DNA from 2 places in the Agromyces sp. NPDC055658 genome. Region 2 is predicted to be linked to the other one. Evidence: predicted binding sites of a transcription regulator. Region 2 holds the regulator's gene; the other holds the start of a gene.
What was found. Region 2 encodes LexA, which represses DNA repair genes until DNA is damaged. Its sites were predicted from a motif close to TCGAACANNTGTTCGA; they were not measured.
Positions count from the first base shown of each region.

Region 1: uvrA (excinuclease ABC subunit UvrA) is a predicted target of LexA. The motif match lies at 1,080-1,095, and genes of this name have one in related genera.

Region 1 covers NZ_JBSHHD010000023.1:8,208-11,695, reverse strand. Annotated here, with positions in the region: gene uvrA (excinuclease ABC subunit UvrA) at 1-1,025, opposite strand, end outside; gene uvrB (excinuclease ABC subunit UvrB) at 1,147-3,213, opposite strand; gene coaE (dephospho-CoA kinase) at 3,223-3,488, opposite strand, start outside.
Region 2 covers NZ_JBSHHD010000033.1:14,395-17,882, reverse strand. Annotated here, with positions in the region: partial or broken gene ACWGPE_RS14865 (alpha/beta fold hydrolase) at 1-575, shown strand, start outside; gene lexA (transcriptional repressor LexA) at 678-1,364, opposite strand; gene ACWGPE_RS14855 (LysM peptidoglycan-binding domain-containing protein) at 1,621-2,013, shown strand; gene ACWGPE_RS14850 (histidinol-phosphate transaminase) at 2,071-3,204, shown strand; gene hisB (imidazoleglycerol-phosphate dehydratase HisB) at 3,201-3,488, shown strand, end outside.

The DNA of each region.
Region 1 (3,488 bases), on a different contig from region 2:
AGGTCGCGGGCGAGCCCGTCGAGCAGCTTCTCGTAGTAGTTGTAGAGGCTCTTGCCCTGCGAGGTCCACGGGAGGATGACGCCGTCGGTGATCGAGAGGGCCGGGTCGCCGAGCAGCAGCTCTTCGTCGACCGACATGCGCGTGCCGAGGCCGGAGCACTCGGGACAGGCGCCGAACGGCGCGTTGAACGAGAAGGTGCGCGGCTCGATCTCGGTGAGCTGGATCGGGTGCTGGTTCGGGCACGAGAGCTTCTCGGAGAAGGTGTGCCAGACGTCGGGACCCGACTCGTCGATGAAGTTGACCTGCACCAGGCCGTCGGTGAGCCGGAGCGCCGTCTCGAGCGAGTCGGTGAGCCGGCCCAGCACGTCGGGCCCGGCGACGAGCCGGTCGACGACGACGGAGATGTCGTGCTTGATCTGCTTCTTGAGCTTCGGCGGCTCGTCGAGGCGGATGAGTTCGCCGTCGACGACGGCACGCGAATAGCCCTGCGCCGCCAGTTCGCGGAAGAGGTCGACGAACTCGCCCTTCTTCTTCGACACCACGGGGCTCAGCACCTGGAACCGGGTGCCCTCCTCGAGCTCCATCAGCCGGTCGGCGATCTGCTGCACCGTCTGCCGCTGGATCTTCTCGCCGCAGACCGGGCAGTGCGGCACGCCGATGCGCGCCCACAGCAGTCGCATGTAGTCGTAGATCTCGGTGATCGTGCCGACCGTCGAGCGGGGGTTGCGGTTCGTCGACTTCTGGTCGATCGACACGGCGGGGCTCAGGCCCTCGATGAAGTCGACGTCGGGCCGGTCGACCTGCCCGAGGAACTGCCGGGCGTATGCCGACAGCGACTCGACGTAGCGTCGTTGCCCCTCGGCGAAGATCGTGTCGAACGCGAGCGACGACTTGCCCGAACCCGAGAGGCCTGTGAACACGACCATCGCGTCGCGCGGGATCTCGACGTCGACGTTGTGCAGGTTGTGCACGCGGGCACCGCGGACACTCAGGCGCGAATGGGCATCGAGACGTGAAACTGGCACCCTTCGAGTCTAGAGAGACCCACCGACACGGATGCCTCGACCGATGCGCTGTCGGCGAACAGATGTTCGAATCGGACCGGCGGGCGCCCCCGTCGAGACTGCAGCGCGCCCGCCGTACCCGTCAGCCCAGGTGCCCCGCCTTCTCCATCTGCCGGAGCTCGCGCTTGAGCTCGGACACCTCGTCGCGCAGTCGCGCGGCGAGTTCGAACTTGAGCTCGCCGGCCGCCTCGAGCATCTGGTCGTTGAGGTCGCGGATGAGCTCTTCGAGGTCGTTCGCGCCCTCGGCGGCGATGCCTTCGGTACGGAGGTTCGGCACCGGCGACTTCTTACGGCCGTCGCGGCCCGCGAGCAGCGCAGCGGTGTCGGCCTCTTCGCGCGCGAGCACCTCGGTGATGTCGGCGATGCGCTTGCGCAGTGGCTGGGGATCGATGCCGTTGACGCGGTTGTACTCGAGCTGCCGGTCGCGCCGACGCGTCGTCTCGTCGATCGCCTGCTTCATCGAGTCGGTGAGCACGTCGGCGTACATGTGCACCTCGCCCGAGACGTTGCGCGCGGCGCGCCCGATCGTCTGGATGAGCGAGGTCGACGACCGGAGGAACCCCTCTTTGTCGGCGTCGAGGATCGCGACGAGCGACACCTCGGGGAGGTCGAGACCCTCGCGCAGCAGGTTGATGCCGACGAGCACGTCGTAGACGCCTGCGCGAAGCTCGGTGAGCAGTTCGACCCGCCGGAGCGTGTCGACGTCGGAGTGCAGGTAGCGCACCCTGACCCCGGCCTCGGTGAGGAAGTCGGTGAGCTCTTCGGCCATCTTCTTCGTGAGGGTGGTGACGAGGACCCGCTCGTCGCGCTCGGCACGCTTGCGGATCTCTTCGAGCAGGTCGTCGATCTGCCCCTTCGACGGCTTCACGACGATCTGCGGATCGACGAGGCCGGTCGGCCGGATGATCTGCTCGACGACGCCGTCGGCGATGCCCATCTCGTATCGGCCCGGCGTCGCGGAGAGGTACACGGTCTGGCCGACGCGCGCCTTGAACTCGTCCCACTTGAGGGGGCGGTTGTCGAGGGCGCTCGGCAGCCGGAACCCGTGCTCGACGAGGGTGCGCTTGCGCGACGAGTCGCCCTCGTACATGGCACCGATCTGCGGCACCGTCACGTGCGACTCGTCGATCACGACGAGGAAGTCGTCGGCGAAGTAGTCGAGCAGGCAGTGCGGCGCTTCGCCGGGCGCGCGCCCGTCGATGTGCCGCGAGTAGTTCTCGATGCCCGAGCAGAACCCGATCTGCTCCATCATCTCCAGGTCGAAGGTCGTGCGCATGCGCAGCCGCTGCGCCTCGAGCAGCTTGCCCTCGCGTTCGAGCTCGGCGAGGCGCTCGTCGAGCTCGTCGCGGATGGTTCCGATGGCGCGCTGCATCACGTCGGTCGATGCGACGTAGTGCGATCCCGGGAAGACGGGAACCGCGTCGAGCTGGCGGACGATCTGCCCCGTGAGCGGATGCAGGCTGTAGAGCGCCTCGATCTCGTCACCGAACATCTCGATGCGGATCGCCAGCTCTTCGTAGACGGGGATGATCTCGATCGTGTCGCCGCGCACGCGGAACGTGCCCCGCGAGAAGTCGACGTCGTTGCGCTGGTACTGCATCGAGACGAACTTGCGGATGAGCCAGTCGCGGTCGACCCGTTGGCCGACCTGCAGCGGCATCATCGCCCCGAGGTACTCCTCGGGCGTGCCGAGGCCGTAGATGCAGGACACGGTCGACACCACGACGACGTCGCGCCGGCTGAGCAGGGAGTTCGTCGTCGAGTGGCGCAGCCGCTCGACCTCGGCGTTGATCGAACTGTCTTTCTCGATGAACGTATCGGTCTGCGGGACGTAGGCCTCTGGCTGGTAGTAGTCGTAGTAGGAGACGAAGTACTCGACCGCGTTGTTCGGCAGCAGCTCGCGGAACTCGTTCGCGAGCTGCGCGGCGAGGGTCTTGTTGTGGGCCAGCACGAGGGTCGGACGCTGGACCTGCTCGATGAGCCAGGCCGTCGTCGCCGACTTGCCGGTACCGGTCGCTCCGAGCAGCACGACGTCGGTCTCACCCGCGTTGATGCGGCCGGCGAGTTCGGCGATCGCCTGCGGCTGGTCACCGCTCGGTCGATACTCGCTGATGACCTCGAACGGGCGAACTGAGCGCGTGGCCTGCATGCTCCAAGTCTAGGAGCGGCCTCCGACATCGCGTCCGGAGCGCTCGGCCACGACCCGCGCCCACAGGGCGTCGGTCTGGCTCATCGTGTGCGCGAGCGAGCCGTCGGTGTCGATGACCACGTCGGCGATCGCGAGCCGCCGAGTGTTGTCGACCTGCGCGTCGACTCGCGCCTCGGCCTGCATCAGGTCGAGGCCGCGCTCCTCGACGAGCCGCTTCACCTGGGTGCGGCGCGGCGCGTTCGTCACGACGACGAGATCGAACGGGTGATCGACGG
Region 2 (3,488 bases):
CATGGGCCGACGACGTGGTCGAGACGGTCGAGCCCATGCTCGACGGGCCCCCCGACGTCGTGCTCGGGCACTCGCTCGGCGGCCTCGTCGCGAGCCTCGTCGCCGACCGGCTCGCGCCGCGGGCGGCGATCTACGTCGATCCCGCGTTCGCCTTTCCGACGGGTCTGCGCGGCCTGGCGTACAAGGCCTTCTTCGCGATCGCCCCGAGGCCGCGGCGCGGCGCGCTCGTGCGGATGAACCCGAAGTGGAGCGCGGTCGACGTCGACATCGAACTGGCGACCCTCCGCGACTGGGACAAGCGGACCGTGCTGGGCTTCGCCGACACCAGGCCGCTGGTGCCGCCGGCCCGACTCGTCGCCCCGACGCTCGTGCTGCTCGCCGAGAAGAGCCTGCTCATCACCGAGCGCGTCGCGGCCGACCTGCGCCGACGGGGCATGACCGTCGCGACGGTGCCGGGCACGGGTCACACGGTCTTCCGCGACGATCATGCTGGGTTCATGGACGCGGTGATCGGCTGGCTCCGTTCGGTGGCGCAGCCTGCGGGCGCGATCGCCGCAGGCGCGACGAGCGCATAGCGTCCTCCGGGCGCACGTCACCCGACGTCCCCGGCCTCGCCGATCGCGCGCCGCCGGCGCGGCCGCGGGCTCAGATCGCGCGCCGCCGGCGCGGCCGCGGGCTCAGACCGCGCGCAGCACGGCGACGACCTTGCCGAGGACCTCGGCCTGGTCGCCGAGGATCGGCTCGAACGCGGTGTTGCGCGGCAGCAGCCAGGTGTGGCCGTCGCGCTGGCGGAACACCTTGACGGTCGCCTCGCCGTCGAGCATGGCGGCCACGATCTCGCCGTTCTCGGCGGTGCGCTGCGAGCGCACGACCACCCAGTCGCCGTCGCAGATGGCCGCGTCGATCATCGAGTCGCCGACGACCTTGAGGATGAAGAGCTCGCCCTTGCCGACGAGCTGGCGGGGGAGCGGGAACACCTCGTCGATCTGCTGCTCGGCCGTGATCGGCACGCCGGCCGCGATGCGGCCGACGAGGGGGACCATCGCCGCGTCGCCGACCGGCGCGGGATCGCCCGCCGACGGAGGTCGCTCGTCGAGGCCCGGCAGCTCGATGAGCACCTCGAGCGCGCGGGGGCGGTTCGGATCGCGCCGCAGGTAGCCGGCGAGTTCGAGCTGGTTGAGCTGGTGCGTGACGCTCGACAGCGATGCGAGGCCGACGGCGTCACCGATCTCGCGCATGCTCGGCGGGTAGCCGCGTGTCGCCACCGAACGCTGCACGACCTCGAGGATCGCGATCTGCTTCGCGCTCAGGCTCTTGCGGCGGCGTGCCCTGCCGGTCTCGCGCACGTCGTTGTCGCTCTTCACGGTTCCGCCCCTCGTTGCGACCGCCTTCGCGATCGGATGTCGGTGGTGTCTGATCGACTGTTCCCAGACATTCGAAACTGTATCCACATGCGGCGGGAGCGGCAAACATTCGTTCGAGTGTGTCGCGAGATCGCTCCCCGAGAAACCCGCAGTCCGATGCTTGCAGTCGAAGATGTTCGAAGATATATTCGGAACAGAGATTCGCATCCGGCCCTCCCGGCCGAGGGCCGGATGCGATCCCACGCAGGAGGGTGACATGAGCGCAGCGATCGTGACGAACGAGTACCGTTCCGGTGTTCCGGTGCCCCGCGCAGGCCGTGTCGACGGCGGTGCGGAGGCTGCACCGCGCACCCGCCTCCGGCTGACCCGTCGCGGGCGCGCTGTCTTCACGACCCTCGCCGCACTGCCGATCGTCCTCTGGGCGCTCGCAGCCGTGCTGAACGCCGGCGGTGCGGCCGCCGACCTGGCCGGGGGCGATTCGCTGCAGTACGTCACGGTGGGTGCCGGGGGCTCGCTCTGGGAGATCGCCGAGGCGATCGACCCGTCGGCCGACCCGCGCGACACGATCGCCGAGATCGTCCGGCTCAACGGGCTCGACGGTGCGACGATCGAGCCGGGCCAGCGCCTCGCGGTCCCCGCTTCGGAGTAGGCGGTCATACGAGGTCGCACGCCGGGGCGTCACGGGTCGCGTGGCTAGGCTGGTTCGGTGACGAGTCTCGACGACCTCCCCATCCGCGACGACCTCCGTGGTCGCGACCCGTACGGTGCGCCGCAGAAGGCGGTGCCCGTCGCCCTCAACGTCAACGAGAACACGCATGCCATCCCCGAGGACGTGGCGCACGACATCGTCGCCCGAGTCGCCGCCGCGATCCTCCGGTTGAACCGATACCCCGATCGCGAGTTCACCGAGCTGCGAGAGGCGCTCGCCGGCTACCTCGGCCACGGGCTCGCACCCGAGCAGATCTGGGCCGCCAACGGCTCGAACGAGGTGCTGCAGCAGGTGCTGCAGGCGTTCGGCGGGCCCGGCCGCTCGGTGCTCGGATTCGCGCCGACGTACTCCATGTACGCGCTGCTCGCCTCGGGCACGGGCACCCGCTGGATCGCCGCCGACCGCGACGACGACTTCGAGCTCAGTGCCGAGACGGCGGTCGCCGCCGTTCGCGAGCACGACCCCGACCTCGTCTTCCTCTGCGCACCGAACAATCCCACGGGCACGCCGCTGTCGCTCGACACGGTGCGTGCCGTCGCCGACGCGGCACGGGGCATCGTCGTCGTCGACGAGGCGTACTTCGAGTTCGCCGACCCCGGTGCCCCGAGTGCGCTCACGCTGCTCGAGGGGCGGCCGCGGCTCGTGGTCTCCCGCACGATGAGCAAGGCGTTCGCGTTCGCGGGCGCCCGCGTCGGCTACCTCGCCGGCGACCCCGCCACGATCGATGCCCTGCGGCTCGTGCGCCTGCCGTACCACCTCTCCGCGCTCACCCAGGCCGCCGCGCTCGGCGCGCTCGCCCATGCCGACGAGATGCTGGCGATGGTCGACGACATCCGCCGCCAGCGCGAGCGAATCACGACCGAGCTCGCGCGACTCGGCTTCGCCCCGCACCGCAGCGGATCGAACTTCGTGCTGTTCGGCGGGGTCGACGACCCGCACGCCGTGTTCGAGGGGCTGCTCGCGCGAGGCATCCTCATCAGGGAGCTCGGCATCCCCGGGCACCTGCGCGTGACTGCGGGCACCGAGGCCGAGACCACCGCCTTCCTCGAGGCGGTCGCCGTGTTCGCGCCGGCGGCCGTCGCGACGAGCGGCGCGGCCGGTGGCACCACCGAGAATAGGATCGAGTCATGACCGCCCAGCCCCGATCGCGCACCGCGCGCGTGCAGCGCGAGACGAGCGAATCGAGCATCGACCTGTCGATCGACCTCGACGGCTCGGGCTCGAGCGACATCGAGACCGGCGTGCCGTTCTACGACCACCTGCTCACCGCGTTCGCGAAGCACTCGCTCACCGACCTCACCGTGCGCGCGTCGGGAGACCTTCACATCGACGTGCATCACACCGTCGAAGACACCGGCATCGTGCTGGGGCAGGCGATCCGCGAGGCGCTCGGCGACAAGCGCGGCATCTCGCGC